Regions from separate parts of the Pantoea vagans genome, predicted to be linked through region 2. Evidence: riboswitches for the same ligand, from Rfam matches in the RefSeq annotation. Region 2 holds a riboswitch; each other region holds the start of a gene.
What was found. Region 2 has a riboswitch for thiamine pyrophosphate ahead of thiM (hydroxyethylthiazole kinase). Riboswitches for the same ligand answer to the same signal wherever they lie in the genome.
Positions count from the first base shown of each region.

Region 1: it holds a riboswitch for thiamine pyrophosphate, as region 2 does, so the genes downstream of both, thiB (thiamine ABC transporter substrate binding subunit) here and thiM (hydroxyethylthiazole kinase) in region 2, are expected to answer to the same signal.
Region 3: it holds a riboswitch for thiamine pyrophosphate, as region 2 does, so the genes downstream of both, thiC (phosphomethylpyrimidine synthase ThiC) here and thiM (hydroxyethylthiazole kinase) in region 2, are expected to answer to the same signal.

Region 1 is NZ_CP011427.1:3,311,974-3,322,789, reverse strand. It holds gene LK04_RS15515 (DedA family protein) at 1-214, shown strand, start outside; gene thiQ (thiamine ABC transporter ATP-binding protein ThiQ) at 211-912, opposite strand; gene thiP (thiamine/thiamine pyrophosphate ABC transporter permease ThiP) at 896-2,482, opposite strand; gene thiB (thiamine ABC transporter substrate binding subunit) at 2,482-3,468, opposite strand; TPP riboswitch at 3,517-3,609, opposite strand; gene sgrR (HTH-type transcriptional regulator SgrR) at 3,645-5,306, opposite strand; gene LK04_RS15490 (MFS transporter) at 5,561-6,742, shown strand; gene leuD (3-isopropylmalate dehydratase small subunit) at 6,815-7,420, opposite strand; gene leuC (3-isopropylmalate dehydratase large subunit) at 7,424-8,830, opposite strand; gene leuB (3-isopropylmalate dehydrogenase) at 8,835-9,926, opposite strand; gene leuA (2-isopropylmalate synthase) at 9,929-10,816, opposite strand, start outside.
Region 2 is NZ_CP011427.1:1,264,527-1,275,342, reverse strand. It holds gene LK04_RS05945 (MFS transporter) at 1-1,135, shown strand, start outside; gene LK04_RS05940 (mannitol dehydrogenase family protein) at 1,188-2,648, shown strand; gene LK04_RS05935 (GntR family transcriptional regulator) at 2,747-3,433, shown strand; gene fbaB (class I fructose-bisphosphate aldolase) at 3,534-4,586, opposite strand; gene thiD (bifunctional hydroxymethylpyrimidine kinase/phosphomethylpyrimidine kinase) at 4,735-5,535, opposite strand; gene thiM (hydroxyethylthiazole kinase) at 5,532-6,320, opposite strand; TPP riboswitch at 6,354-6,448, opposite strand; gene LK04_RS05915 (hypothetical protein) at 6,774-6,977, shown strand; gene ahpF (alkyl hydroperoxide reductase subunit F) at 7,044-8,612, opposite strand; gene ahpC (alkyl hydroperoxide reductase subunit C) at 8,683-9,246, opposite strand; gene LK04_RS05900 (GNAT family N-acetyltransferase) at 9,589-10,041, shown strand; gene apbC (iron-sulfur cluster carrier protein ApbC) at 10,038-10,816, opposite strand, start outside.
Region 3 is NZ_CP011427.1:3,825,298-3,836,113, reverse strand. It holds gene rpoC (DNA-directed RNA polymerase subunit beta') at 1-423, shown strand, start outside; gene LK04_RS20205 (DUF1127 domain-containing protein) at 484-672, opposite strand; gene LK04_RS17765 (PLP-dependent aminotransferase family protein) at 848-2,302, shown strand; gene thiE (thiamine phosphate synthase) at 2,459-3,106, opposite strand; gene thiC (phosphomethylpyrimidine synthase ThiC) at 3,103-5,028, opposite strand; TPP riboswitch at 5,119-5,219, opposite strand; gene LK04_RS17750 (Rsd/AlgQ family anti-sigma factor) at 5,445-5,951, opposite strand; gene nudC (NAD(+) diphosphatase) at 6,039-6,812, shown strand; gene hemE (uroporphyrinogen decarboxylase) at 6,852-7,919, shown strand; gene nfi (deoxyribonuclease V) at 7,922-8,590, shown strand; gene LK04_RS17730 (YjaG family protein) at 8,652-9,242, shown strand; gene hupA (nucleoid-associated protein HU-alpha) at 9,431-9,703, shown strand; gene LK04_RS17720 (DUF1481 domain-containing protein) at 9,773-10,438, shown strand; gene purD (phosphoribosylamine--glycine ligase) at 10,466-10,816, opposite strand, start outside.

The DNA.
Region 1 (10,816 bases), 2.0 Mb from region 2:
TGCGGTGCTGGTGTGGCTGGGTTGCTGGCTGCTGTGGCGTTGGTATCGCAGTGGCAAAACGATCGATTGGGCGACCAAATATCTGCCGCTCGCCCGTCTGCGTTGGCTGGCACCGCTGTCGGCAGCCATCGGCGTGGCGGCATTTATTGCCATTCAATACCACCCGATGATGCCGATCTTCCGTCAGTTGCTGTGGAAGGTGTTCTTCGCTTAAGACTTTCTCACGCCAAGGATGGCGGCCGCTTCACTCTCACCGTTGATCAAACTTTCTGTGCTGCCATCCCAGTAAATCCGACCATCCACCACCACCAGGCTGCGTGGGGCAATCTGTTGCGCATCTTCCAGACTGTGCGACACCATCAGCAAGGTAATGTTGCGACTTTCGCACACCGAGCGCACCAGTTGCAGCATCTCACCGCGCAGTGCCGGATCGAGCGCGGAAAAAGGCTCATCCAGCAGTAAGATTGGCTGATTGCGCAGCAGGCAGCGCGCCAGCGCGACGCGTTGACGCTGACCGCCTGACAGCTGATCGGGTAAGCGCGTCAGCAGGCTTTGCAAACCGGTTTGTTCGGCGATGGCGGCGATCTGTTGCTGCTGTTGCGGCGTGAGTTTCAGGCCGGGGTGTAAACCCAATCCCAGATTCTGCTGCACCGTGAGGTGCGGGAACAGATTGTTCTCCTGAAACAGCATCGATACCGGTCGCGCCGAGGGGACGCTGCGCGTGTGATCGACGCCATTCATGATCAAGGTTCCCTGGCTGACGGGCAGGAAGCCGCCCAGCAGACTCAGTAAGGTGCTTTTACCCGCGCCACTGGGGCCAAGGATCGCCAGGCGCTCACCCGCCTGCGCCTCGAAACGGAAGCGCATCGGCAAGTGTTGGTACAGGTAGGTGAGGTTATTCAGTGTCAGCATGGCGACCCGGCAATTTTTCCATCATAGTAAAGAGTAACAGGCACAGCAATAACAGCAGCAGTGCCGTTACGGCACCATCCTCACCGCGATAGGCCCCAATTTGCTGGAACAGATAGAACGGCAGGGTGCGGAAATCGGCGCTGCCAAACAGCGCGACCACACCGAAATCGCCGATGGAGAGCACGCAGGCAAATGCCAGCGCCTGGGCCAATGGGCGCTTCAGCGCGCGCAGTTCAATCATTTTCAGGCGATTAAACCCGGCAATGCCGAGCGAAGCACAGAGCTGGCTGTAACGCGTATTGATATCGCGCATCGGGTTTTCCAGCACTTTCATGGCATAAGGGATGGCGATCAACGCATTGGTGAAAATCACCAGCCCGTCGGCCCGCTGTGGCAAACCGACCGTGGCGTTGAACAGCAGGAAGAATCCACTGGCCAGCACGATGCCGGGCATCGCCAGAATCAGCATACCGCTCAGTTCCATCGCCTGAGCCGCCACCTTACGTTGGCGCTGGCGTAATTCTCGGCTGCTCCACAGCAGCATTATGGTCAGTATCACGCACAGCAGCCCGGCACCGAGCGCGATGCGCAGTGACGTCAAGGTCGCCTGCCACAGCGCAGGTTGTTGCAGCGCGCCCGCCACGCCGCCGCGTAAGCCATCAACAACCACTGCGGCTAAGGGCGGCAGGAGCAGCAAGAGCGCAAGGCCAATCAGTAGGGTATCGCTGATGCGTGCCTGCCAGGAATCCTGCGGGTCACGCCAACCGCGAATGTTCTGGCTGCCCGTGGGGATGGCTTTGCTAAAGCGCTGGCTTAACAGCACCAGCATTAAGCAGCAACCGAGCTGGAGCAGTGCCAGCAGCGCCGCCCGGCTGGGATCGTAATCGAAACTCAACGCCTGATAGATCGCCAACTCCAGCGTGGTGGCTTGCGGGCCACCACCCAACGCCAGCACCGTGGCGAAACTGGCAAAGCACAGCATAAAGATCAGCGCGGCGGTGGGCAGGATTTGGCGGCGCAACCACGGCCACTCCAGCAGACGAAACTGGTTCCAGCCACGCAGACCAAGCTGTGCGGCCAGCTGGCGCTGTTCACCGGGAATATTCTCCAGCGCCTGCAATAGCATGCGCGTGGCCAAAGGCAGATTGAAGAACACGTGCGCCAGCAGAATGCCCTGCAAACCATAAGGTGAGAAGCGGTAATCAAGGCCCAACAGAGCACAGAGTTGGGCCAGCCAGCCGCTGCGACCGTAGACGCTGAGCAGCCCGAACACCGCGACCAGCACCGGCAGCACCAGCGTCATGGCGCAAAGGCGTAGCAACAGCGTTCGTCCGGGGAAGCGACGGCGATAGAGCGCCCGCGCGAGCAAAATGGCGGGCAGCACGGAGAACAGGGCCGACAGCAGCGCCTGCTCAAAGGAGAACGCCAGCACATGATGCAGATAACTGTCAGTGAGCAGGGCGCACCAGTCTGTCACTGGCGCGGCCACGACCAGCGCGCCAAAGGCCAGCAGCGCCACCGCACAGAGTAGGAGTGCGATGGCCGTGCCAGGAATCAACCAACCGGGCATTATTGGCTAACGGCGCGTTGCCATGCGCTGATCCAATCGGCGCGATGGTCAGCAACTTGTGCAGGTGTGAACTGCAGCGCCGTCGCCGGTTTGGACAATGACTGATAACCCGCTGGCAGATCGCTTTTAATCACTGGATACATCCAGTTGCCGGTGGGAATGGTCTGCTGGAAGGCCGGAGAGACCATAAACTGCATAAATTGCTGCGCCAGTTTCGGTTGCTTGCTGCTGGCGAGTTGAGCTGCAACTTCCACCTGCAAATAGTGCCCTTCGCTGAAAGGTGCTGCCGCGTAGTTCTCTTTTTTCTCTTCAATGATGTGGTAAGCCGGAGAGGTGGTGTAACTCAGCACCAGATCGCTTTCCCCTTTCAGAAACAAACCGTAGGCTTCACTCCAACCCTTGGTGACCGTGACGGTCTTTTTTGCCAGCTTCTGCCAGGCGTCAGGTGCTTGATCGCCGTACACTTTCTGCATCCACAGCAGTAAACCGAGGCCTGGCGTACTGGTGCGCGGATCTTCATAAATCACGCGCCACTTCTTAGGGCTTTCCACCAACTCTTTCAGGCTTTTCGGCGGGTTCTTCAGCTTATTCTTATCGTAAACGAATGCGAAGTAGCCGTAGTCAAACGGAATGAAGGTGTCGTTGTGCCAGGCATCCGGTAACTGGAGTTTGCTGGTGTCCACGGCGCTCTTGGCGAACAAGCCGGTTTTCTCTGCGGCCTGCACCAGATTATTATCGAGGCCCAGCACCACATCGGCTTGGCTGTTTTTGCCTTCCATGCGCACGCGGTTGAGCAGTGACACACCATCTTCCAGAGCGACATATTTCAGCTCGCAGCCACATTCAGCTTCAAAGGCTTTTTTAACCGCCGGGCCCGGACCCCAGTCCGCAGAGAAGGAATCATAGGTATACACGGTGAGTACCGGTTTGGCGGCGAAAGCCGGGGCAGCAACCAGCAGGACCAGAGGCAGGACTTTGTTTAACACTTTGCGCTCCTTAAGGAGAATAATAAGTTCGAGTCGCAAAGGATCTGAGTTAATGGACATCTCAAATCCCTACGCCGGTATTAACCGGATCAGGTTCGACGGGTTTATCTCAGCCCGGAAAGGGCACCCCGTTGAGAACGGCCTAGTTTAGACACTTCTGTGACAGCGTGAAAGCCTCACAACTCCGGCGGCGCAAACCAGGCCGATTTAAAGTCAAACCAGCCGAGCGTGTTCAGGCGCACCCCACGCATACTGCGTTGACCTTCAAGCAATAACCAGTGGTGAAACAGCGGATGGATGAAGTCATTGTTGACCAGATGTTTGCTCCATTCGGCCAGAGGCAGGTTTTTTTGTCGCCACTGTTCAGCATCGGCTTGCCAGTCAATGGGCACACAGTGATGCATCAGCGGCAGCTCGTACAGTTGGGCAAACAGTGCGTAGTCCAGTGGTAACGTAAAATTGACGCTGCCGAGCCAGATATCGCTTTCACCCGCGCCCTCGAACCACGCTTCATAGCTGAGTTCTTGGGTAATTAGCTCAACACCTTGTTCCGCCAGTAGCGGACGTAACGCATTTGCGATGCCCTCATGTTCGACATGATGGCTGTACCAACTGAGTGTCAGTTGCGTTAACCCTTCAGGTTTTGTGGCAGGCGTCAGGTCGCGACGATGGTGCCAGCGCGGCAGTAAACCGTACGCCGGGAACCAGTAGCGCTGATAACCTACTCCTGCATGGTTCAGCAGGGCGATGGGATTGAACAGATAGCTGACCCAGCGGCGAAAATGGGCATCGCGTCCACGTTCGGACCGCTGATCGTACAGCAGAAAATAGCAGCCTTCTTCAAGCCGGCTCTCTTCGGACTTCTCATCCGCGGTTTCACCCTGCAGTTTCACCCCGGCGTACACCAGTTCATCACTGATCTCAGGCAATACCCAAATAGACACATCATCAATTAAGGCGCGATAGCCAAAATAGTCATCCCAGGCGGCGATTTTTAGCTGTGTCTGCTGATTACGCACCACGCTGTAGGGTCCGGTGCCGATGGGTTGGCGTGAAAAATGGCGCAGCGTGGGCCATTCGCGCGGCAGGATCATGGCACTGACGCTAGCCAACAGCCAGGGCAACCAATCGTCAGGTTGGCTCAGGTGGATATCCAGCGTCCAGGGCGCCGGGGAATGCAAATTCTCGATATGGGAAAACAGCGGCTGGGTGCGCACGCGGTCCAGCGAGGCGATGATATCTTCCATCTCCAGTTCACGACCATGATGAAAGCGAATCGCCGGTCGCAAAAAGAATCGCCAGTGCAGCGGTGAGGTTTGCTGCCAGTGATGGGCGATATCCGGTTCGACTTCCCCCTTTTCCTCATTTACTCGCGTCAGGCCATTGAAAATTTGTCGCGCCAGATGGGTTTCAGAGCGACGCAGCGGCGAGCCGGGCAGCAGATTAGGCAATGGGCGGTAGTAGAGCACGCGCAGGATGTGTTTCCCCTGACGGAAACTGCGCCCAAGGTGGGCGGCGATCATCTGGCGCACCTGATCCTTGTCACCCACCAGTTGCACCAACTGCTCGATGCGATCCTGCTCCAGCAGATCCTCGGCGCGCTGCTGCTGGAGTGCCAAACCGGTGTAATTGAAACTTAAAGTGGAGCGTTTACCGCGCCCCGCCTCTGCCTGCCAGATCAGCCAACCTGCGGCCTGCATGGCATTGAGCAGGTTACGCATATGGCGTCGTGAACAGTGTAAAAGATCGGCCAGCTCGCTTAGTGTGGTTTCCTGATCCTGGCCCTGGCAGCTTTGCCACAGGCGGATGAACTGCTGTTGCAGTCGCGCAGAGGACATAAAAGGGGAACTCCTTCTCAGAATCGCTCAGTTTTTCCTGCCCCATATTAGAGGCATACTGCCCAGCAATGGAAGAGCGGGAGGCATTCAGCAATGAATGGCGCTCTGCCAGCGGTTCTGCCGACGTAGAACCTCTTTCTGAGTAGGGTGCATTTTCACCGCCAGCAGCGTTTTCTCTGCTGGCTTTTTTCGTTTTGCTGTGGAATCTTCTACCCTCTTTTCTGTTGTCCGATTCTCCTCAAAGGGATTTCTGCATGAAATCGCTGTTAACGCGCCAGCGCCGTCTCAATCCGGTTTATCTCTCTTTTATGGCTGTGTCCTTTATGACGGGTGTGGCAGGGGCCTTACAGGCACCCACGCTCAGTCTGTTCCTGACGCGTGAAGTGCAGGTGCGGCCGTTTTGGGTGGGATTGTTTTTCACCATTAACGCCATAGCCGGGATTGTGATTAGCCTGTTGATGGCGAAGCGCTCGGACAGCCGGGGTGACCGGCGTAATTTGATCCTTTTTTGCTGTCTGATGGCGGTGCTCAATGCCCTGTTGTTCGCCTTTAACCGTCACTATCTGACGTTAATTAGTGTGGGCGTATTGCTGTCAGGACTGGCTAGCGTGGCGATTCCGCAGATCTTTGCCTTGGCACGTGAGTATGCCGATCAGTCGGCACGTGAAGTGGTGATGTTCAGTTCGGTGATGCGTGCGCAGCTGTCCCTGGCGTGGGTGATTGGCCCGCCGCTCTCTTTTGCACTGGCGCTCAACTACGGTTTCGTGACGCTGTTTTGCGTGGCGGCCGCGATTTTCCTGCTGAGTTTGCTGCTGATCTGGCGCACGCTGCCATCAGTGCCGCGTGTTGCAGCCACACCCGAGCAAGTGCTGACCCAGCTCAGCCCATGGAAAGACAGCCAGGTGCGCATGCTATTCATCGCATCGGTGGTGATGTGGGCGTGTAACACCATGTATATCATCGATATGCCGCTGTATATCAGCGCAACGTTGGGCCTGCCGGAAAAGCTGGCAGGTCTGTTGATGGGTACCGCGGCTGGGCTGGAGATCCCTATCATGCTATTGGCCGGTCACTACGCAAAACGGTTTGGCAAACGCAAGTTAGTGCTGCTGGCGCTGGTGGCGGCCATTCTGTTTTATCTCGGTTTGGTGCTGTTCCATTCGCGCACGGCGTTGATGGTGCTGCAACTGTTTAATGCCGCGTTTATCGGCATTGTGGCGGGGATTGGCATGCTGTGGTTCCAGGATTTGATGCCGGGACGCGCCGGTGCGGCTACCACAATGTTCACCACGTCCATTTCGACCGGTCTAATCATTGCGGGATTGATCCAAGGCACGCTCAGTGAGCGCTTCGGACATGAATCGGTGTACTGGCTGGCGTTGGTAATGGCGATAGTCGCGTTGGGACTGGCGTCACGCGTGCGGGATGCGCAATAAATAAAGGTCGCCATAAATGGCGACCTTAGGGCACATTTTACGTAGGGTGCGCATCATGCGCACCTGTTTATATCAACGTAAAAACGCGGGCTGGCTGGTCTCGTAGTTGGCAATGGACGCTTCGTGTTGCAGCGTCAGGCCAATGCTGTCGAGGCCATTGATCATGCAGTGGCGACGGAAACTGTCGATTTCAAAGCTATAGGTCTTATCACCCGCCGTCACCGTCTGCGCTTCCAGGTCAACCGTGAATGTCACACCCGGCTGCGCGGCAACCAGTTTGAACATCTCATCAACTTCTTCATCGCTTAATTTCACTGGCAGCAACTGGTTGTTGAAGCTGTTGCCGTAGAAAATATCCGCGAAGCTTGGTGCAATCACTACATGGAAACCGAAATCAGTCAGTGCCCAAGGAGCGTGCTCACGGGATGAGCCACAGCCGAAGTTTTCACGCGCCAACAGAATGCTGGTGCCTTTAAACTCCGGTTTATTCAACACGAAGCTGGCGGTGGGCACGGTGCCGGCGTCATCTTCGAAGCGCCAGTCGTGGAACAGATGCGCGCCGAACCCGGTGCGGGTCACTTTCTGCAAGAACTGCTTAGGGATGATGGCATCGGTGTCGACGTTGGCGGCATCCAGTGGGGCCACAATCCCGGTGTGCTGAGTAAATTTGTTCGCCATGGCTTAAGCTCCCTGAGTCAATTCACGAATGTCGGCAAAACGACCGGTTACCGCCGCAGCTGCAGCCATCGCCGGGCTCACCAAGTGAGTACGACCACCACGGCCCTGACGACCTTCAAAGTTACGGTTGCTGGTGGATGCGCAACGCTCGCCTGGATTCAGACGGTCGTTGTTCATCGCCAGACACATGGAGCAACCCGGCAGACGCCATTCAAAACCCGCCTCCAGGAAGATTTTATCCAGACCTTCCGCTTCGGCTTGCGCCTTCACTGGACCGGAACCCGGTACCACCATCGCGACGACGCCTGGTGCCACTTTGCGGCCTTTAGCGATAGCGGCAGCCGCACGCAGATCTTCAATACGTGAGTTGGTGCAGGAACCGATAAACACTTTATCGATGGCTACGTCGGTCAGTTTGATGCCTGGCTGCAAATCCATATAAGCCAAGGCTTTTTCGGCAGAGGCGCGCTCAACCGGATCGGCGAAGGACTGTGGATTCGGGATAGCCTGATCCACCGCCATCACCTGGCCTGGGTTGGTGCCCCAGGTCACCTGTGGTGCGATATCAGCCGCGTTCAGGGTGACAATGGTATCGAATTTGGCATCGCTGTCGGACTTCAGGGTGCGCCAGTAAGCTACGGCCTCTTCCCACTGCTCGCCTTTTGGCGCGAACTGCTTATCTTTCAGATACGCGAAAGTGGTGTCGTCTGGCGCGACCAGGCCAGCTTTCGCGCCCATTTCAATCGCCATATTACACAGCGTCATACGGCCTTCCATGCTCAGCGCTTCAATCGCCGGGCCACAGAACTCCACCACATGACCGGTACCGCCGGCGCTGCCGGTTTTACCGATAATCGCCAACACAATGTCTTTTGCGGTGATGCCCGTGGCAGCTTCGCCCTGGACTTCAATCTTCATGGTTTTGGCACGACCCTGTTTCAGGGTCTGTGTGGCGAAGACGTGCTCCACTTCAGAGGTCCCGATGCCGAAGGCCAGTGAACCGAACGCGCCATGCGTGGCGGTATGAGAGTCACCGCAGACAATGGTCATGCCTGGCAACGTCATGCCTTGTTCAGGCCCGATCACGTGCACGATGCCCTGGAACGGGTGATTCAGGTCATACAGCTGAATACCGAACTCAGCACAGTTCTTGATCAGCTCTTGCATCTGAATACGCGCCATCTCACCCGACGCATTAATGTCTTTGGTCTGGGTTGAAACGTTGTGATCCATGGTGGCGAACGTCTTTGACGGCTGGCGCACTTTGCGGCCGTGGGCGCGCAGGCCATCAAAGGCCTGCGGTGACGTCACTTCATGGATCAGATGGCGATCGATGTACAGTAACGGGGTTTCGTTTGGTGCTTCGTGGACGACATGTGCATCAAATAACTTCTGGTATAAGCTTTTCATTTTATTATTTTTCCTCAGCGATGAAACCGGCAATGATGCTGCCCATCTCATCTGTGCTCACGGCTGGGCCGTTGCCGGCCAAATCGCGGGTGCGATGGCCCGCTTCCAGCGCACGGCTCACCGCACGCTCGATGCTGTTCGCTGCGTCATCCGCATTCAGGCTGTAACGCAACAGCATAGAGAGTGAGAGAATCTGGGCAATCGGGTTAGCGATATTCTGACCGGCGATATCTGGCGCAGAGCCGCCTGCGGGCTCATACAAACCAAAACTCTCTTCGTTCATGCTGGCAGAAGGCAGCATGCCCATCGAGCCGGTAATCATTGCGCACTCATCTGACAGAATGTCACCGAACAGGTTAGAACACAGCAGCACGTCAAACTGTGATGGATCTTTAATCAGCTGCATGGTGGCGTTGTCGATGTACATATGGCTCAACTGCACATCCGGGTAATCTTTTGCCACTTCGTTGACGATTTCACGCCACATTACGGAGGTCTGCAACACGTTGGCTTTATCAACGGAAGTCACTTTGTTACGGCGCTTACGTGCAGCTTCAAAGGCGTTACGGGCGATACGTTCAATCTCAAAGCGGTGATACACCTCAGTATCGAAAGCACGCTCGTGTGGGCCGCTGCCTTCACGACCTTTTGGCTGACCGAAGTAGATACCGCCGGTTAATTCACGCACGCACAGAATGTCGAAACCGCGTGCTGCGATGTCGCTGCGCAGTGGGCAGAACGCTTCCAGACCTTTGTACAGGGCAGCAGGGCGCAGGTTGCTGAACAGCTTGAAGTGCTTACGCAACGGCAGCAGTGCACCGCGCTCAGGCTGACCGGCTGGTGGCAGGTGTTCCCATTTTGGTCCACCCACTGAACCGAACAGAATCGCGTCGGCCTGCTCAGCGCCCGCAACGGTGGCCGGTGGCAGAGGTTCACCGTGACGATCGATGGCGATACCGCCCACGTCATATTCGCTGGTGGTGATGCGCATGTCGAAACGCGCGCGAATCGCATCGAGCACTTTCATGGCCTGCGCCATTACTTCCGGGCCGATTCCGTCGCCGGGCATTACCGCAATATGGTAAGACTGAGTCATAGTTACACCGTTTCCTTCTGATCTTTAAATTTACGCTGCAATTCTTTTTCTACCTGCTTGGCACGCCAGATGTTGTTCAGGGCATTCACCATCGCTTTAGCAGAAGATTCGACGATATCAGTCGCCAGACCTACGCCATGGAATTTACGACCGTTGTAATTAACGACGATATCGACCTGGCCCAGGGCATTTTCGCCGTGACCTTTCGCTGTTAATTTGTAGTTCACCAGTTCAGCTTCAAAACTGGTAATGCGGTTGATGGCTTGATAAACCGCATCAACTGGACCGTTACCGGTCGCTGCATCCGCTTTGATCTCTTCACCACAGCCCAGTTGGACAGAGGCGGTAGCAGTGACGCTCGAACCGGTCTGCACGTTGAACTCTTTCAACTGGAAATATTCAGGCTCTTCGTTCTGCTTATTAATGAAGGCCAAGGCTTCCAGGTCGTAATCGAACACCTGACCTTTTTTGTCCGCCAGCTTCAGGAAGGCATCGTACAAAGCATCCACGTTGTAGTCGGAATCCTTGTAGCCCATCTCTTCCATGCGATGTTTTACCGCCGCGCGGCCTGAACGAGAGGTCAGGTTCAGCTGGATTTTGTGCAGGCCAATAGATTCTGGCGTCAGGATTTCGTAGTTCTCGCGGTTCTTCAACACGCCATCCTGGTGGATGCCAGAAGAGTGGGCGAAAGCACCGGTGCCGACGATGGCTTTGTTGGCCGGAATCGGCATGTTGCAGATCTGGCTGATCAACTGGCTGGTGCGGTAGATTTCCTGATGATGGATATTGGTGTGCAGGTTCATGATCTGCTGGCGGGTTTTAATCGTCATGATCACTTCTTCCAACGCACAGTTGCCGGCGCGCTCACCTAAACCGTTGATCGTGCCTTC
Region 2 (10,816 bases):
GAGTTTCTTCTTTGGCTATGCGCTGTTTAACTTTATTGGTGGCCTGGCGACCGATAAATTCGGCCCGACCATCGTGCTGGGCACCGCAGTCGGCATGTGGTCGCTGTTCTGCGGCATGACCGCGCTGGCCACTGGCTTCTGGTCGATGATGATTCTGCGCGTGCTGTTCGGCATGGCGGAAGGTCCGATTTGCGCCTCGGCGAACAAGGCCATCAACGGCTGGTTCCCGAAAAAACAGGCCGCAACCGCCATGGGCTTGCTCAGTGCCGGTTCCCCTCTGGGTGGTGCAGTCGCGGGCCCGATTGTCGGCTATCTGGCCCTGTCATTTGGCTGGCGTCCGGCGTTCGTGGTGATCTGCGTGATTGGTCTGGTGTGGATGGGTCTGTGGTTCTTCTTCGCGGCAGATAACCCGGCTCGCAGCAAAAAAGTGTCAGCTGAAGAACGCGCTCTGGTCGAAAAACTGAAAGCGGAAGAGCCTGCCGATGTGATCGATCCTTCAGGCAAAGCGCACGGCATGGGCTACTACCTGCGCCAGCCGATTATCCTGGTGACCGCATTTGCCTTCTTCTGCTACAACTACATCTTGTTCTTCTTCCTGAGCTGGTTCCCGGCGTATCTGGTGCAGGCGCATGGCCTGGATATTAAATCCATGAGTATCACCACCATGATCCCGTGGATTGTGGGCTTCGTTGGCCTGGCATTGGGTGGTTGGATTTCGGATAAAATCTTTAATATCACCGGAAAATTGCTGCTATCGCGCAAGATTGTGTTGGTCGTGTCACTGCTTGCGGCAGCGATTTGTGTGGCGCTGGCGGGTACCATTAAAGAAGTGAATTCGGCGGTGATCATGATGTCGATCTCCATCTTCTTCCTCTACATCACCGGCGCAATTTACTGGGCGATTATTCAGGACGTGGTGCACAAAAGCCGTGTGGGTAGTATTAGTGGCTTTATCCATTTAATCGGCAGCCTGTCCGGAATTGTCGGCCCGATTGTCACCGGCTATATCGTGCAGCACACCGGTAAATTCGACAGTGCGTTTATTCTGGCGGGCTGTGTTGCCGGGATTGGCGCGATGTTAGTGCTGTTTGTGATTCGCAGCCCAAAGACCGCAGATAAACCCGTCTCCGCTTAACAGTTTGACCATAATGGGGCGCTCAGCGCCCCATTTGCTAAAAGGAATTCCTATGTTAGAGCTTGATCGCCTTCCCGCCGACGTCCAACGCCCCGCTTATGACCGTAGCCAGTTAAAAACCCGCATGGTGCATATCGGCTTTGGTGCCTTCCATCGCGCCCATCAGGCCCTCGCCACCGATAAGCTGGCTGCGCAGGGGAGTGACTGGGGCTACTGCGAAGTCAATCTCAACAGCGGTGCACTGATTCAGGCTCTGCGCCAGCAAGACTTACTCTACACCGTGACCGAGATGGCGGATGACAGCCTTAATACCCGCGTGATTGGCGTGGTGACACAAGCGCTGCACGGCAAGGGCGACGGTATTGATGCGGTGATTGAAGCCATGAGTCAGCCTGACGTCGCCATCGTCTCGATGACCGCCACCGAGAAAGGCTATTGCTATATGCCGTCGAGCGGCAAGCTCAACCCTGATCATCCCGATATCGTGCATGACCTCGAAAATCCGGAGCAGCCGCGCTCGCTGCCGGGGCTGATTCTGGCCGCCATTATTCGCCGTCGCGCCCGCCATCTTCCCCCATTCAGCGTGATGTCCTGTGACAACATGCCGGAAAATGGTCACGTGACTCGTAATGTCATCACGCAACTGGCAGAACGCCACAGCCCTGAACTGGCCGAGTACATTCACGCACATATCACCTTCCCTTCCACCATGGTCGACCGCATTGTGCCCGCGATGACCGATGCCGCGTTTGACGCGTTGGAAGCTCGCCTGGGCAGCAGCGACCCTGTTGCTGTCGAAGCCGAGCCGTTCTTCCAGTGGGTGATTGAAGATAACTTCGTGAGTGGCCGTCCTGCCTGGGAAAATGCTGGCGCGGAACTGGTCAGTGACGTACTGCCGTTCGAAGAGATGAAGCTGCGTATGCTGAATGGCAGCCACTCATTCCTGGCTTACCTCGGTTTCCTGGCAGGGTATGAACACATCAGCGATTGCATGGCCGATGCCCATTTCCGCACGGCAGCGCGCGCGTTGATGCTGCAAGATCAGGCTCCGACGCTGCGTACGCAAGGCGTAGACTTAGTGGCCTACGCTGATTCACTGATTGCGCGTTACGAAAATCGCGCCATTAAGCATCGCACTTATCAAATCGCGACCGATGGCACTCAGAAGCTGCCGCAGCGCATGCTGGACAGCGTGCGCTGGCATCTGCGTAATGGCACCTCATGCGATTATCTGCTGCTGGGTGTCGCGGGCTGGATGCGTTATGTCAGCGGCGTGGATGAGCAAGGTCAGCCGATTGAGATTCGCGATCCGCTGAAAGAGCAGTTGGCGAGCATTGTGGCTCACAGTGAAGATGGCTCAGAACGCGTAAAAGCGCTTATCGGCCTGAAAGCCGTATTCGGCGATGATCTGCTGCACCACAGCGCCTTTGTTGCACGCGTCACAGAACTCTATCAGCAACTTGCGAAGCAGGGCGCACGCGCTACTGTACATGCCTTGGTGGCACAGGCATAAGCGCCTTCACAAATGTGTAGCGCAGATGCAGCGTGCTGATTAGACTGAACCTTTCTCATCGGGCTGGCTTGCGCCAGCCGTAATACGGATATTGCTGCATGTCGATTGCCTATACCATAACCACCAGCGAACCCGTCAATCAGCAGATCTATCGCTATTTGCGCAAAGATATCGTGACCTGCGCCATTCATCCGGGCTCATTGCTGTCGGAAAAAGAGGTGTCCGCGCGCTTTAACGTGTCGCGCCAGCCGGTGCGCGAGGCCTTTATCAAGCTGGCGGAAGCTGGTCTGGTTCAAGTGCTGCCGCAGCGTGGCACTTTCGTGCGCAAAATTTCTGCACAGCGCGTGGCGGATGGGCGCTTTATCCGTGAAGCGGTTGAAATCGCCGTGGTGCGTCGTGCGGCACTGGAGATGGGCCCCACGGGACTGATGGCGCTGGAGCATAATCTTCAGTTACAACGCTTAGCCGCAGAGCGCCAGGACAGCCAGGCATTTTTAACTCTGGACGATGAATTTCACCGTCTGATAGCCGAAGGGATTAACTGCCTGCTGGCATGGGAGACGGTGGAGAATATCAAAGCCACCATGGACCGTGTGCGCTTCCTGACGCTGAGTGAAGTATCCCCGCCGGAAAGTTTGATCCAGCAGCATGAAGATATCTATTGCGCGTTGAAAGCCAAAGACGTTGAGGCCGCAGAAAGCGCCATGCGCCGCCATCTGCAAGAGATGATTTTGACCATCACGCCAATAGCTGAACGCAATAGCGAGTGGTTTGAAGCGCCATAGGTTTTGGGGCGGCCAGCGCACAGGCCTTGGGAGCATACATCAGTATGTGACCAAGGACGCGCACTGCCCGCCAGCGAAATGGCCAGTAAGCCAGGTTTAATTACGCGATAGTCACATCTTTCGACAAATAGACATCCTGCACCGCATTAATCAACTCCACACCTTCCTTCAGCGACTTCTTAAACGCCTTACGGCCCAGAATCAGCCCCATTCCGCCCGCACGTTTGTTAATCACCGCCGTACGCACAGACTCTGCCACGTCGGTGGCCCCTGCCGAAGCACCGCCGGAGTTAATCAACCCTGCACGTCCCATATAGCAATTCGCCAGTTGGTAGCGCACCAGATCGATCGGGTTCTCGGTGGTCAGTTTGCTGTAAACCCGATCGTCGGTATGACCGAAGTTCACTGCCTTGTAACCGCCATTATTCTCCGCCATTTTCTGCTTCACGATATCCGCGCCAATGGTGGCGGCCAAATGGTTCGCCTGGCCTGTTAAATCGGCGCTGGCATGGTAATCCACGCCATCTTTCTTGAAATCATTGTTACGCAGATACGCCCACAGCACCGTCACCATGCCGAGTTCGTGCGCGCGCTCAAAGGCCGCTGAGATCTCTTCGATCTGACGACGTGATTGCTCAGAGCCGAAGTAGATGGTTGCGCCAACGGCGACAGCACCCAAGTTGAATGCCTGCTCTACGCTGGCATACAGCGTCTGGTCATATTGGGTCGGATAACTCAGAGTCTCGTTATGGTTGAGCTTGACCATAAACGGAATGCGGTGCGCATAGCGGCGCGACACGGATGCCAATACGCCATAGGTTGACGCAACACAGTTACAGCCGGCTTCAATCGCCAGCTCAACAATATTCCTGGGATCGAAATAGGCCGGATTAGCAGCAAATGAGGCACCCGCAGAGTGTTCAACACCCTGGTCGACCGGCAAAATCGACAAATAGCCGGTCCCTGCCAGACGTCCGGTGTTGTATAGCGTTTGCATGTTGCGTAATACGATAGGAGAACGATTGTTGTCGATCATGACACGATCAACATAATCCGCGCCGGGTAAATAAAGGCTGTCCGCTGGAATGGTCATGCAGCGATGTTGAAGAAGGGTGTCCGCTTCTTTGCCCAATAACTGTACGATGTCCGTCATGTTGACTCCTGAATAAATGGCTGGATGGGAACCGGCACCTGCCGATTCGCCCCCAACAGCCTGGACCGAAAAGCGCCAGGCTGGCAAATTGCTGACACCATTTTTCAGACGGATACGCAGTGAAAAAGCGGCAATCTGGCGTTACGCCCTACCACCATTGATGGAAATGGTGCACCGGCCCAATGCCCTTCCCGACTTCCAGTGAATCAGCATGCAGCAGCGCCTGTTGCAGCCAGGCTTTGGCCTCTTCTACCGTATCTGACCAGTTATCATGACGAGGGCGCAACGCCGCCAGCGCCGCCGAGAGCGTGCAGCCCGTGCCATGGGTATGTCGCGTATTGACGCGCGGGGCAGTGAAGCGCTGACGTCCTGCACGTGTAATCAGCCAGTCTGGGCTTTCGGCATCACTCAGATGGCCGCCCTTCATCAGCACCGCTTCGCAGCCGAGATCCAGCAGCGCATCGCCCTGCATCAGCATGCTCTTCTCATCCTGCGCCATATCGCGACCCAGCAGCGTTGCCGCTTCCGGCAGGTTCGGCGTGATCAATGAGACGTGCGGCAGCAGTAACTCACGCACGCTCGCCACCGCATCGGGTGACAGCAGCGGATCCCCGCTTTTCGCAATCATCACCGTATCCAGCACCACAAACGGCAGGCTGGCCCGTTTCAGCCGCTGCGCGACCACTTCAACAATCGCAGTTTCAGACAGCATACCGATTTTGGCGGCATCGATGCGCACATCGTCCAGCACCGAATCCAGTTGCGCGCCAACAAAATCGGGTTCAATACGATACACCGACTGCACGCCACAGGTATTCTGCGCCACCAGTGCGGTGATCACACTGGTGCCGTAAGCGCCCAACGCGGAGAAGGCTTTGAGATCGGCCTGAATACCCGCGCCACCGCTTGGATCGGTGCCAGCGATGGTTAAAGCATTGATGCGTTTCATGCCGCCACCTCCAGAGTCCAGAGTCCGTCAAGGAAAGCGACGACAAAGCTGCCGGGCCCCTGCACCTGACGTGCAGCCTGCTCACCCGCCAACGACATCACGCGGCACGCTGCTGCAATGTGCTGCAGGCGCTCGCCTGGCAAGCTGGCGAAAGCAGCAACCACCGCAGACAGTGCGCAACCGGTGCCGACCACACGCGTCATCAAGGGGCTGCCACCAGGGATCGCCAGCGTGCTTTTACCGTCAGTGACGTAATCAACTTCTCCGGTTACCGCGACAACGGTTTGATATTTCTGCGCCAGTTGCTGGGCTGCGCTCAGCGCGGCATCCGCTTGATGCACGCTATCCACGCCACGCCCTCCAGCCGCCTGATTGGCTAGCGCAAGGATTTCAGAAGCATTGCCACGAATCGCGGCGGGTTGCAGGCCCAGCAGCTGTTGGCAGAATTCGGTACGCAGTGATAACGCACCCACTGCCACCGGATCGAGCGTCCAGGGTGTTCCTGCTTTCTGCGCGGCCTGCACGGCGGCTAACATCGCATCGCGGCGGTCGCGGGTTAAGGTACCCACATTGATCAGCAACGCATCCGCGAAACCAGCAAATTGGGCCGCCTCTTCTGGGTCAATCACCATCGCCGGAGACGCCTGCAACGCCAGCAGCACATTAGCGGTAAAGGTTTGCACTACGTCATTGGTCATGCAGTGCACTAACGGAGTTTGCTGCCGCAGTAAGTGCAGGGATTGCGCGAGCTGCGTAGTGGAGAGTATTTCAGGCTGGTGTGTCATAAAGCTCCCAACCGGCGATCAAGAAGGCGAATGCGGTCAGGCATCTGACTTCCCTACGCTGGCATTATCCAGATCAGGTCAGCGGGTGTATCTCAGCCCTGTATACAGGGGCACCCCGAGTCATGGCATGCAGAACATGCCGACGACAGGATAAGCGCAGTCGCGCAGGTTGTAAATTGTGGTTTGTGCGGTGAGTGAGAATAATTGCGCCACATCAAAATATAAAATATTCATCCTCCATCAATAAAATAAACATCACCCGCCAGATCAATAACTGAAAATATATCCGCTTAATGTATTAATTCCTTTTTTAATCTACATAGGCAAAAACGCGGAAATTAAGATAATCAATACCACTAATTGATTAGCATCAACGCCTGACATCCCATAAAACGGCCTAATCCCCCTCCGGACTTGAAGACAGACTCTGCCCACCCAATTCCGGGATCGAAAATGAACCTAAAGTTATTCAGCTTTATTCCGCACGCACATCGTTGGCATCAGATTCGTATTTCCCGTAAAGGGGCAATTTCTCCTGGTGGTCGCCACTATTTTTCGACGCACATTGAAGCGCAGTGTAAAGGGTGCGGAGAACAAATACACAAAGTGTATTACCGTGATATTAGCGATGCTGAAGCGCGCCGCTGGCTGGGATAATCATCGGGCAAAAAAAAGCCCCGCAACACAAGGTGCGGGGCTGCTGCGTGGCTATCGCAATAAAACTTATTCAGCCGGTTGGGTGCGGATCAGATAATCAAAGGCGCTGAGTGAGGCTTTAGCGCCTTCACCGCTGGCAATGATGATCTGCTTGTACGGCACCGTGGTGCAGTCACCGGCGGCGAATACGCCTTTCAGGCTGGTTTCGCACTTGGCATCGATGATGATCTCGCCCATTTTGTTACGCTCTACCGCACCTTCAAGGAAAGTAGTGTTCGGCAACAAACCAATCTGCACGAAGATGCCGCTCAGCGCGATCTCGTGGCTGGTCTGGTTGTTACGGTCGATGTAGCTCAGACCGGTCACTTTGCTGCCGTCGCCTTTCACTTCGGTGGTCTGTGCATTCAGAATCACATCGACGTTTTTCAGGCTACGCAGTTTGTCCTGCAGCACTTTATCGGCACGCATTTCGCTGGCAAATTCCAGCAGCGTCACGTGCTCAACCAGACCGGCCAGATCGATAGCCGCTTCCACACCAGAGTTGCCGCCGCCGATTACCGCCGTGCGCTTGCCTTTAAACAGCGGGCCGTCACAGTGTGGGCAATAGGTGACGCCTTTGGTGCGATACTGCTCTTCACCCGGCACACCCATGTTGCGCCAGCGAGCACCGGTAGCAATGATGATGCTGCGTGATTTCAGAACTGCGCCAGATGCGGTTTCAATCGCGTGCAGACCGCCCTCTTTCGCCGCCGGAATCAGTTTGATTGCGCTCTGGGTATCAATCACGTCTACATCGTAGTCATCGACGTGAGCACGCAGTGAACCAGCCAACTTCGCGCCTTCGGTTCTCTGGACGGAGATGTAGTTTTCGATGTCTACCGTGTCGAGCACCTGGCCACCGAAACGCTCGCCCATCAGGCCAGTGCGGATACCTTTACGTGCCGAGTAGATCGCTGCCGCTGCGCCCGCGGGGCCGCTACCGACGATCAGCACTTCATAGGCATCACGCTTGTTCAGCTCTTCGGCTGCACGTTTCTCAGCATTGGTATCCACTTTGCCGACGATTTCCGCCAGGCTTAAACGGCCCTGACCAAACTCGGTGCCGTTAAGGAATACGGCAGGCACACCCATCACGTTACGTTCGGTGATTTCGTTCTGGAACATGCCGCCATCGATGGCGGTGTGGCTGATGCGCGGGTTGAGGATCGCCATCAGATTCAGCGCCTGCACCACGTCAGGACAGTTGTGGCACGACAGTGAGTAATAGGTTTCGAAATGCAGGTCAGTGTCCAGAGCAACCACTTGCTCCAGCAGACTCTGTGACTCTTTCGACGGGTGTCCACCGGTCTGCAGCAGTGCCAGGACCAGTGAAGTAAATTCGTGACCCATTGGCGAACCGGCAAAGCGTGGGCCGCTCTGGCTGCCTGGGTTAGTGATCAGAAAAGAGGGTTTACGAACCGGACGATCATTCTCTTCACGGAAGCTGACTTTTTCTGACAAGCTCGCGATATCGGTCAGCAGAGAACGGATCTCCGCAGATTTAGCGCCATCATCCAGTGTGGCAATCAACTCAACCGGTTTCGTTAATTTCTCAAGGTAAGCCTTGAGCTGTGTTTTTAAATTGGTATCGAGCATAGTGAGTTCCTGTCAAGAAAATCGGGTGCCGTAGCACCCGATTGAGAAAGATCGAATGGCTGGGTGTGGCTTAGATTTTGCCAACCAGGTCCAGAGATGGAGCCAGTGTAGCTTCGCCTTCTTTCCATTTAGCCGGGCACACTTCACCTGGGTGAGAAGCCACGTACTGAGCCGCTTTCAGTTTGCGGATCAGGTCAGATGCGTCACGGCCAATGCCTTCAGCGGTGATTTCGATAGCCTGGATGATGCCCTGTGGGTCAACAATGAAGGTACCACGGTCAGCCAGACCTTCGTCTTCACGCATGATTTCGAAGTTACGGGTCAGTGCGCCAGTTGGGTCACCGATCATCGCGTATTTGATTTTTGCGATGGTTTCGGAAGAACCGTGCCAGGCTTTGTGGGTAAAGTGCGTGTCAGTAGAAACGGAGTAAACGTCTACGCCCATTTTCTGCAGTTCTTCGTGATGGTCTGCCACGTCACCCAGTTCGGTAGGGCATACGAAGGTGAAGTCAGCCGGGTAGAAGAAGAAAACACTCCATTTACCTTCAACGTCTTTCTCGGTTACATCGATGAATTCGCCGTTTTTGAACGCTGCGTTTTTGAATGGTTTGATTTTGGTATTAATGATGGACATGGTGACCTCCGTTAAAAGATGTGATGCAAGTTACAGTTTTTCCGGGCCAACTTCTAATATGCAGTCGTTATCAATTAGATAATCAAAAGCTATCAAAGCGCTGATGCCTGATTCCATGCGGCTTGCCGCGGCATTCTACACAGAAACCCCGCTGATTTGACAGGGTTTATCTTTTTCCGGTGCGACAACTATTTTTAAAGAGCGATTACCATTTGTAGCGGCGGGATTTATCGCGCAGGGGTAAACCACTGTGTTGCTGACCGATGCGCGATGAATCGCGCCGCTACGATTATGTTGGCGATGTGCAGCCTGAAGAGTTGAGAAAGTTTGAGGGAGAGTGACGTGAAGATTCGTTTTTTTGAGGAAGCCGACCGCCCTTTTCTGCGCACGCTCTTTTTGGCGGCGCGCCGTTGCAACTGGACGTGGCTGGCTGGTGATGAGTGGCAGCTTGAGGATTTTGATGCAGTGATCCTCGGCGAAACCGTGCTGGTTGCAGAGATCGATGGCCATCGCGTAGGGTTTGCCGGCGTACTGGACAACGACAACTTCCTGCACAGCCTGTATGTTGACCCGGATTTTCAGAGGCGTGGAGTGGGAAGTGCACTGCTGGAGCACGTACAACATCGCTTCACTTCAACCGGCGCATTGAAATGTCTGATGCAGAATCAAGCCGCCCAGACTTTTTATCTGAAACACGGCTGGCAGCGTGAAGCGGTAGGCGAGAGCGATCAGGGAAAATATGTGCTGATGCATTTTCCGCTGGCGGCACGCGCCAGCAGAAAATCAGCAGGTTAAACCGCGCGGAAAGCGATATCCGCTGGAATGACTTCGCCCTGCCAGTAGAGCTGTGCGGCCACGCGCCCGGCTAACTGGCGATAGAGTGCGGTGAACTCGCTGTCTGGACGGCGGATCACCGTTGGCTCACCATCATCCAGATCCTCACGCAGATTAATATGCAGCGGCAACTGCGCCAGCAGGCGCGTGTGGTAATCCGCTGCCAGTTTCTGTGCGCCGCCGGTGCCGAAAATCGGCTCATGGTGGCCGCATTCGCTGCAGATGTGAATGCTCATGTTCTCCACCACACCCAGCACGGGCACGCTGACTTTTTCAAACATCACAATGCCTTTGCGTGCATCAATCAGCGCGATGTCCTGCGGCGTGGTCACCACCAGCGCACCGGTCACCGGTACGTTTTGCGCCAGGGTTAACTGAATATCACCGGTGCCAGGAGGCATATCTAAGATCAGATAGTCGAGGTCCGGCCACATCGTCTCATTGAGCAGTTGCATCAAGGCTTTGCTGGCCATCGGGCCGCGCCACACCATGGCATTTTCATCAGTAACCAGATAACCAATCGAGTTGGTCGCGAGGCCATGAGCCATGATCGGTGCCATATGCGTGCCATCCGGCGAGGTCGGACGTTGACTCTCGGTGCCGAGCATATTGGGAATGGATGGCCCGTAAATATCCGCATCGAGGATCCCGACGCGTGCGCCTTCCGCCACCAGCGCCAGCGCCATATTCACCGCGGTGCTGGATTTACCCACGCCACCTTTGCCAGAGCTTACCG
Region 3 (10,816 bases), 1.8 Mb from region 2:
AGCGTGGGCAGCTCCGACTTCCTGGAAGGCGAGCAGGCTGAATACTCCCGCATCAAGATCTCTAACCGTGAACTTGAAGCGAATGGCAAAATCGGCGCAACCTTTATGCGCGATCTGCTGGGTATCACCAAAGCGTCACTGGCTACCGAATCGTTCATCTCTGCCGCATCGTTCCAGGAAACCACTCGTGTCCTGACCGAAGCAGCTGTAGCAGGTAAGCGCGATGAACTGCGCGGCCTGAAAGAGAACGTGATCGTGGGTCGTCTGATCCCAGCCGGTACCGGTTATGCTTACCATCAGGATCGTATGCGTCGCCGCTCTGCGGGTGAAGCACCGGTTGCTCCGCAGGTGACTGCGGATGAAGCCTCTGCAAGCCTGGCTGAACTGCTGAACGCCGGTCTGGGCGGTAGCGACGACGAGTAATCGTTGCTAAGTCTGATCGATAAAAAACCCTGCCTCGGCAGGGTTTTTTTTGCTCTGAATTTAGTTCTTGCGGCAGACATCGTGTCGAGTTAGCCCAATGTCGCGCAGCTGGGCATCGCTCAGGTGAGACAAAATTTTCCGCGTTTCACGTCGGTTACGCCAGTTTCTCACCGCGCTACGCGCGCCGCGCAAAATATCCAGCAATGTTACATCAAAAGGTTTAGCCGCTCGGTTTTGATCGAATTCCATTATTTGTGCCCTCAGTGAGATGTCTGGGTCACATTGTCCATTTCTGCATCGATTCAATACAGATTCAAAAAACACTTATCTTTAACATACAGATTGCATATTCAGCGATCTGAATGGTAGAAAGGGTGTCAATCTGTACTGGTTTTCGCTGCTGAATAAGATGAGGTGGGATACGATGACGCGCTATCAGCATTTGGCCTGTCTGCTGTCGGACAGGATTGAACAAGGCCTCTATCGCAGTGGAGAACGTTTACCGTCAGTACGCACGTTGAGTCTGGAACACGGCGTCAGCATTAGCACCGTACAGCAGGCGTACCATTTACTGGAAGAGAAGCAGCTGATTGTGCCGCAGCCGCGATCCGGTTATTTCGTTGCAACTCGAAAATCGACCCCACCGGTACCTGGCATGACCCGCCCAGCGCAGCGGCCCGTGGAGATCACGCAATGGGAATCGGTACTGGAGTTGCTGAGCAGCCGAATGGACAGTGATGTGCTGCAACTGGGCAGTGGCATACCGGATTTAACCCAGCCAACGTTAAAGCCGTTATGGAAAATCCAAAGTCGCATGGCGCAGAAGCAGGATGCTGGCTTGCTCAATTATGACAGCCTGGTGGGTGTCAGTGCATTACGCGAGCAAGTCGCCAGGCTGGCGATAGACAGTGGCTGCCAGCTCAGCGCCGATGACATTGTTGCCACCACGGGCTGCCATGAGGCGTTGTCGATATCGATCCGCGCAGTGTGCGATCCGGGCGATATCATTGCGGTGGAATCGCCTACTTTCCATGGCACGATGCAAACGTTACGCGGTTTTGGGATCCGCGCGATCGAAATTCCCACGGATTCCGTCACCGGCATGAGTCTTGAAGCGCTTGAACTGGCTTTTGAACAGTGGCCAATTAAAGCGGTTGTGGTGGTCCCCAACTGCAACAACCCGCTGGGATTCATCATGCCTGAATCGCGTAAGCGGGCATTGCTGGCATTGGCACAGCGCTTTGATGCGGCCATTATCGAAGACGACGTTTACGGTGAGCTGGCGTGGGAATACCCGCGACCGATAACCATCAAGTCTTTGGATATGGATGGCCGCGTATTGTTGTGCAGCTCTTTTTCTAAAACGCTGGCGCCCGGTTTACGCGTTGGCTGGGTGGCGCCGGGGCGATATCGTGACCGCGTGTTGCACATGAAATATATCAGTACCGGATCAACGGCCACGCAGCCACAACATGCTGTCGCCGAGTTTGTTCGTCAAGGCCATTACGGCCCACATATCCGTCGTATGCGTCAGGTGTATCAACGGAATTACGACATCTTTAGCTGCTGGGTACGCCACTATTTTCCCTGTGGGATTTGCGTGTCTCGTCCCCAGGGGGGCTTCCTGATGTGGATCGAACTGCCAGAAGCGTTTGACGCTGTTCGACTTAACACTGAGCTGCGTACTCTGAAGATACAGGTCGCCGTTGGGTCGTTGTTTTCCGCCTCGGGAAAATATCGTAACTGTCTGCGCCTGAATTACGGTTTGCCCATTAACGAGCATACTGAGCAGGCGATTGCCCAACTGGGTGCTGCGGTGGAGCAGGCCATGCTGGCCTGTAATGCTGAAACGCTGCATGCCACTTCCCTGACGAATTAAGTTGGAAAGGCAGGGCTGGGGAGAGAGGAAGACCAGCCCTGGCCCGCTGCAAGCGACAGCGGGCAGGCACACTTTAGCGAAGTCAGCTTTAGGCGCTAGCCTTATAAAATCAGGCTTCGCGCCATATTCCGGTCTTTATCACTCTATTGCAGCCAGTTACATCAACTCTGCAGGCTGGGTTCCAGATTCAACCAGGTCGAGCAACGTTTGTGTTGCCTTACGCCAGTCAGCCGCCTGAGTAATGGCGCTGACGACCGCAATACTGCCCACCCCTGTGGCCAGCACTTCCGGCACCCGCGCCAGTGAAATGCCGCCGATGGCGACGGTTGGCACGTCCTGCAATCGCGCCAGATGACGTTTGAGTTCGATTACGCCCTGCGGAGCGGAGGGCATGTCTTTAGTTTGCGTCGGATAAATATGCCCTAAAGCAATATAAGAGGGGCGAAGTGCCAGGGCGCGGTCCAGTTCGGCATCATCATGAGTTGATAAACCGAGACGTAAACCTGCCTGGCGGATCGCCTGCAGATCCGCTACGTCCAAATCTTCCTGGCCAAGGTGAACACCGTAAGCGTTGTATTTGATCGCTAATCGCCAGTAATCATTGATAAACAAGCGTGCGCGGTACTGTTTACCCAGCGCAATGGCTTCGCGCACGGCATCTTCCACTTCATGATCCTGGCAATCTTTGATACGCAGTTGCAGGGTGCGCACACCGGCTTGCAGCAGGCGTTTAATCCACTCTACGCTATCAACAACGGGGTACAGCCCCAGTTTCGGGGCGGTGGCCGGAAAGGCGTCGGTCATACTTTTTCCTCTTTAAGGGCATCGGCGGCGTGGTAGATCTCACCACCACGGCTACGGAAGGCGTCTGACATTTGCGCCATGCCAATTTCAATCGGCTGCGCTTCTGCCTGCTGGCGAGCAGCATATTCACGCACTTCCTGAGTAATTTTCATTGAGCAGAATTTGGGGCCGCACATCGAGCAGAAGTGAGCGACTTTCCCCGATTCCTGCGGCAAGGTTTCATCGTGGTAGGCACGCGCGGTGTGCGGATCGAGTGCCAGATTGAATTGATCTTCCCAGCGGAATTCGAAACGCGCTTTCGACATGGCATTATCGCGGATCTGGGCTCCGGGATGCCCCTTCGCCAGATCGGCCGCATGGGCGGCGATCTTATAGGTGATCAGCCCCTGTTTCACATCTTCTTTATTTGGCAGACCCAAGTGCTCTTTCGGTGTGACGTAGCACAGCATGGCACAGCCAAACCAGCCAATCATCGCGGCACCAATTCCTGATGTGAAGTGATCATAACCGGGTGCGATATCTGTGGTGAGTGGTCCGAGCGTATAAAACGGCGCTTCATGGCAGTGCTCCAGCTGTTCGGTCATGTTACGGCGGATCATCTGCATTGGCACATGGCCTGGGCCTTCAATCATCACCTGCACATCGTATTCCCAGGCGATCTTCGTTAGCTCACCCAAGGTGTGCAGTTCGGCAAACTGCGCTTCATCGTTGGCATCCTGAATCGACCCTGGACGCAGGCCATCGCCCAGTGAGAGGGCAACATCATAAGCCGCACAGATCTCGCAAATCTCGCGGAAGTGCAGATACAGGAAACTCTCCTGATGATGCGACAGGCACCACTTCGCCATGATCGATCCCCCGCGCGAGACAATGCCGGTCAGACGTTTGGCGGTCATCGGAACATAGCGCAACAGCACGCCCGCGTGAATGGTGAAGTAATCGACGCCCTGTTCGGCTTGCTCAAGCAGGGTGTCGCGGAAGATTTCCCAGTTCAGATCTTCCGCTACGCCGTTAACCTTCTCCAGCGCCTGATAAATCGGTACGGTTCCAATCGGCACCGGACTGTTTCGCAAAATCCATTCCCGCGTTTCATGGATGTAACGGCCTGTGGAGAGGTCCATCACGGTATCGGCGCCCCAGCGCGTTGACCACACCAGTTTCTCTACTTCCTCCTCAATCGATGAACTCACCGCCGAGTTGCCGATATTGGCATTCACTTTGACCAAAAAGTTACGGCCAATGATCATCGGTTCAGATTCAGGGTGATTAATGTTGGAGGGGATAATGGCTCGACCGCTGGCCACTTCCTGACGGACAAATTCGGCGGTAATGTTTTCCGGCAGATGCGCCCCGAAGCTGTGCCCGGGATGTTGTTGCAGCAGCACTTCACCACGAATACGTTCGCGCCCCATGTTTTCACGGACCGCAATAAACTCCATTTCAGGCGTAATCATTCCCTGTCGAGCATAGTGCAACTGCGTCACACAGCGGCCGGTTTTCGCACGGCGTGGCTGGGGTAGGTGCTCAAAGCGCAGATGATCCAGTCCCTCATCGGCCAACCGCTGCTGGGTATAACTGGAACTTAGCTGGTGGATCGCTTCGCTGTCATCACGTTCGACAATCCAGCTGGCACGCAATTTCGCCAATCCCTGATGCACATCGATAGTGGCTTCCGGGTCACCATAAGCACCTGCGGTGTCATACACCGGCACAGCTTCATTCGGCTCAAGCTTAGGGTTCTCTCTGGTGCCGCCAATCTGAGTTGGGCTCAGCTGGATTTCGCGCATCGGTACACGAATATCCTCACGGCTACCGGTGATCCAGATACGTTTTGAGTTGGGAAAAGCGGTGCCTTGCAGTGAATCAATAAATTCCTGCGCTTGTGCACGTTGTTCACGACGAGAAGTTTTAGCAACAGACATAGCAAATTTCCTGATTTAAGGGGAAGTTGCTTGTCCAGAGTTCGGAAGGAGTAACAGAAGCGATACCGGGCGCCAACACGCATCGTTCTGGTTATGTCTACTCTTGTTCCCTTCGCAGGTACTAACCTGATCAGGTTCCGCGGATCCCGAATTAACGGTCTCAGCCCCGGGGGGCACTCCGACAAGGTGTGCGTTTGCGGTTTAAGCTACTTTGCTTGCCATTTCTCGCCTGGGCAGTGCTCGTGACCGTCACGTACTTCGTGTACGCTCCGGTCCCTGTGCGCTGTCCGTGCGTGAACTGGCTGCGCACGCTACGCTTAAACCACAAACTTGCCGCTCATAAAGAGGGCAATAAAAAAGCCCATTCAGCATAAGAGGGCTTTTTCGGAATAACAAGCCTTTTACATCTTTCGGGGTTAAGCAGGACGTGCAATGGGGCTCTCATTGGCGACCGGAACGCTTGCCAGCTGGTTATCCCAGGCCAGTTTTACCAGTTTATCCTCCAGCGTAAAACGTGACTCCAGTACTTCACCCACTTCGGAGAGCGCCTTCTGAAACTCAACACAGTTATCATCATTGATGGCTTGCTGAAGATGGCTGTCATACAGCTGCATGATGCTATCGGTGTTGGCCTCGAGTGCGGGGTAGATCTGAGACGCGGCAATTAACGGGCTGTCACCTTGCATTTCGTTGATGATGCGTTCGTAAATACTGAAATGCCCGGTGGAGAGGTAATCCACCAGATTGTGGCAAAACGCATCCAGTGCCTGTTCATCCAGCGCTGAAAGCGCATCTTTATTCGGCTTTATGCCAATTAACTCGTAATACGTGACGAGCAACTGTCGACGGGCGCGCAACCAAGTGTCGACTAATTCATTACCGCCACCTACACGCTCTGTCAGGTCATCTAACTGGGTCAGCATATGGGGCTCCAAGTGAGTTATAGTTGTTTATTCGACACTTAACATCAGGATTCAGCGTGCCATTTGACGCTAAGGACAACGAATAAGATGCAACGTGAGATCTCAAGCGTAGACGCTGGCTGGTGGATTGTCAGCCATGAGCAAAAACTTTGGTTGCCGCAAGGTGAGCTGCCGCATGGCTTATCGAGCGATTTTGGCTTAGTGGGTAGCGCGGGCATATTGATTGGCGAATGGCAGGGTGAAAATGTCTGGTTGGTGCGTGAATCACGCCCTGACAATATGGCCTCTGTTCGCCAGCTTATCGACGAAGATGTCGGCTTGTTCCAGATTGCTGGGCGCGGTGTACAACTGGCGGAGTTCTACCGTTCCCATCGCTGGTGTGGTTACTGTGGGCATGAAATGCATCTCAGTAAACGCGAATTTGCCTGCCTGTGCCACCACTGCCGTGAGCGCTATTACCCACAAATTGCTCCCTGCATAATCGTGGCGATTCGTCGAGGCGATGAGATATTGCTCGCCAATCATGCGCGTCACCGCAACAGCATTTACACAGTATTAGCTGGCTTCGTTGAGGTTGGAGAGACGCTGGAGCAGGCCGTGGCGCGAGAGGTGATGGAGGAGAGTAATGTGCGGGTCAAGAACGTCCGTTATGTCACTTCACAGCCGTGGCCATTCCCGCACTCTCTGATGATGGCGTTTATGGCGGAATACGAAGGCGGCGAGTTGCAGCACGATGGTAAAGAGTTACTGGATGCGGGCTGGTATCGCTATGACGATCTTCCGCTGTTACCCCCGGCGGGGACGGTGGCCCGTCGTTTGATTGAAGATACCGTTGCCCTGTGCCGCGCCAGCGCCTCGTGAAAATGCTACACTGGCGGCCTTAGCATGAGAGAGCCCATTATGAGTGAACTGAAGAACGATCGTTATCTGCGCGCCCTGTTACGCCAGCCGGTAGATGTCACACCGGTGTGGATGATGCGACAAGCCGGGCGTTATTTACCGGAGTACAAAGCCACGCGCGCTGAGGCCGGTGATTTTATGTCGCTGTGTAAGAATGCGGAGCTGGCGTGTGAAGTCACGTTGCAGCCGCTGCGTCGTTATGCGCTGGATGCGGCGATCCTCTTCAGCGATATTTTGACCATTCCCGATGCGATGGGGCTGGGGCTCTATTTTGAAACGGGTGAAGGCCCGCGTTTCTCCAATCCTATTACTTGCCGCGCAGATGTCGATAAGCTGCCGATTCCCGATCCCGAGCAGGAACTGGGATACGTGATGAACGCGGTGCGTACCATTCGTTACAACCTTAAAGGCGAAGTCCCGCTGATTGGTTTCTCTGGCAGCCCGTGGACGCTGGCAACCTATATGGTTGAAGGCGGTAGCAGCAAAGCCTTCACCAAAATCAAAAAGATGATGTATGCCGAGCCACAAACGCTGCACAAGTTGCTCGATAAGCTGGCTGACAGCGTCATTCTGTATCTAAACGCCCAGATCAAAGCCGGTGCTCAGTCGGTCATGGTATTTGATACTTGGGGCGGTGTGTTGACGGGGCGTGATTATCGCGAGTTCTCGCTGTATTACATGCATAAAATCGTTGATAGCGTGCTGCACGAAAATGAAGGTCGTCGTGTACCGATTACGCTGTTCACCAAAGGCGGCGGACAGTGGTTGGAAGCGATAGCGGCAACCGGTTGTGATGCGCTGGGTCTGGACTGGACCACTGATATTGCTGATGCACGCCGTCGTGTGGGTGACAAAGTGGCGCTGCAGGGCAATATGGATCCTTCCATGTTGTATGCGCCGCCAGCGCGTATCGAGCAGGAAGTCGCAGGTATTCTGGAAGACTTCGGTAAAGGTGAAGGCCACGTGTTTAACCTCGGCCATGGTATTCACCCCGATGTACCACCTGAACACGCGGGTGCCTTTGTAGAAGCAGTACACCGCCTGTCACGCCCTTACCATCAGGGCTAAGCATGGATTTAGCTGCGCTTCGGGCTGAACAGCTACAGCGCGCTGCTGAGGTTGTGCGGCAGGATGATTTTGACATCCTGCCGCCACGCTACATTGCCGGTGCAGACGTCGGTTTTGAGCAGGAAGGCGCCGTTACGCGCGCCGCGCTGGTGGTATTGGAATATCCTTCATTACAGTTGGTTGAACATCGCATCGCGCGTATTGAAACCATCATGCCGTATATACCTGGCTTCTTATCATTCCGCGAAGTGCCTGCGCTACAGGCCGCCTGGCAGCAACTCACGTATCAACCCGATCTCTTATTCGTCGATGGTCATGGTATTTCTCATCCGCGTCGGCTTGGCGTTGCCGCCCATTTTGGCTTGCTGGTGGATGTGCCAACCATTGGCGTGGCCAAGAAACGGCTGTGCGGTCAATTTGCCGAACTGGACCCTGAGCCGGGTAGCTGCCAACCGTTGATGGATAAAAGCGAGCAGATTGGTTGGGTGTGGCGCAGTAAGGCGCGCTGTAATCCACTGTTCGTTTCTACCGGGCATCGGATTAGCCTGGCGAGTGCGCTGCATTGGGTCGAATTGTGCACGGCTGGCTATCGTTTACCTGAGCCTACGCGTTGGGCCGATGCGGTGGCGTCGAACCGTTCGGCATTTCTACGTTGGCAAAATGCGCGTTAACGCTGTTTGCGCGCGGCTTTTGCGGTACACTGCCGCCAGCTAACCTATTGAGAGTAAGTTGATGTTACAGAACCCCGTCCATTTGCGTCTGGCTAAGCTGGAAAGCTGGCAGCATATGACCTTTATGGCCTGTCTGTGCGAGCGGATGTTCCCTAACTACTGGGCCTTCTGTCAGCAGACTGAATTTGCCGACCCGCAGCTCTATCGTCGCATCCTGGATCTTGTCTGGGAAAGCCTGACGGTGAAAGACGCCAAGATCAACTTCGACAGCCAACTGGAAAAGCTGGAAGCTGCGATTCCAGATGGTGATGATTTTGATGTCTACGGCGTTCATCCAGCGATTGACGCCTGCGTAGCCCTGAGTGAAATGCTGCATGCATTGCTGAGTGGTGAAACGCTGGAGCACGCCATCGAAGTCAGCCGTACGTCGATCACCACCGTGGCTATCCTGGAAATGACCCAGGCCGGTCGTGAAATGACCGATGCGGAGCTGCGCGAAAATCAGGCTGTCATTGATGAATGGGATCTGCAGTGGGAGATTTTTCGCCTGCTGGCAGACTGCGAGGAGCGCGACCTGGAGCTGATTAAGGGGTTACGTTCTGACCTGCGCGAAGCGGGAATCAGTAACATCGGTATACTTTTTCAGCAATAAGGCGAGAAAACGTGACTTCAGGCCCGAATTACCGCGCCTGGAGGCTTCACATCAGCCCCCTGTCTGGTCTACATTTGGGGGGCTGAAAATTGTGGCTATCTTTGCGTGCAGGCTGAAGAGTGCCAGAATATGGCTTTTCCCTCGCACTCGTTGCTTAGCAAGCGATAAATACACTTTAAGGATAACTTATGAACAAGACTCAACTGATTGATGTGATCGCAGAGAAAGCTGACCTGTCAAAAACCCAGGCTAAAGCTGCGCTGGAATCTACCCTGGCTGCGATCACTGAGTCTCTGAAAGAAGGTGATGCTGTACAACTGGTTGGTTTTGGTACTTTTAAAGTGAACCACCGCGCAGAGCGTACCGGTCGTAACCCACAGACTGGTAAAGAGATCAAAATTGCTGCAGCTAACGTGCCAGCATTCGTCTCTGGTAAAGCTCTGAAAGACGCTGTTAAGTAAGTTTTCCGCATCGCGGTTTAAGCTTTAAAAGAGGGGCGTCAATGCCCCTTTTTGTTACTGGGGCCTGTCATGCTGAACACGATTACTCAGCGCGTCTGCGCCCTGTTTCTCGGTGCGCTGCTCACGGGCTGTAGCACAACTCCTGATCTTCCTGCCTTTACGGCGAGTGGCTATTTAGCCGATCGCGGCACTGTGCGCATCTGGCGCAAAAATAGCGACCATCAAGCTATCCATATTCGTACCGTCTACACCCCCTTCAATGGCGATGCCATGGAGACCACCGACTACAACTGGCAGCAGAATAAACTGGCCAGCGTAGAGCGACGCGTGGCGGGCACGCAGCCGGATGATGTTACGCTGCGTTTCGACTCACTCGGTAATCTTAACTTTATGCAGCGCCAGTTGGCGGGGCGGCGTGAAGCGGTGAGCGGCGATAGCATTGAGCTCTATCGTTTCGACGCACAGCGCATGTTGGAGCAGAGTAACGCTTTGCTGAGTGGCCGTGTGTTGCTGAGCCAGGGGCACTGGTTAGGCGGCACGCAAGTGCGTGACTGCGACGGTAAAACCCTTAATGCACCTTTTGATAGTGAAACCCTCAGCACCTTGAATCAGCAGCAACAGAGCCAGCCGCAGCCGTTAATGGTGTCATGGTTAGAAGCGCCGGAAGGGGTACAGCTTTTGCGGGCAACGCCAGAAGATGAGTGCAGCTGGCAGCCGAGAGAGAGTGATTTTTAGGGGGCGGCCTTGCGACCGCCCACCCGATTACTTGCGGTTGATCGCGCGGTAACCGATATCTTTACGGCAGAAGCTGCCATCCCAGGAAATATGTTGCGCTAAGGCATAGGCATTCTTCTGCGCCGCTGCCACATCTTCACCGAGTGCGGTGACACAGAGTACGCGACCACCGTTAGTGACCACTACGTCATCCTTCATCGTTGTGCCCGCATGGAAGACTTTGCCATCCGGCACTTCTTCCAACGGCAGACCGTGAATTTGATCGCCAGTTTTGTAGTCAGCAGGATAACCGCCAGCAGCCAGAACTACACCCAGCGATGGGCGCGGATCCCATTGTGAGGTCTGCTTATCCAGCTTGCCATCCACCGCAGCCAGGCA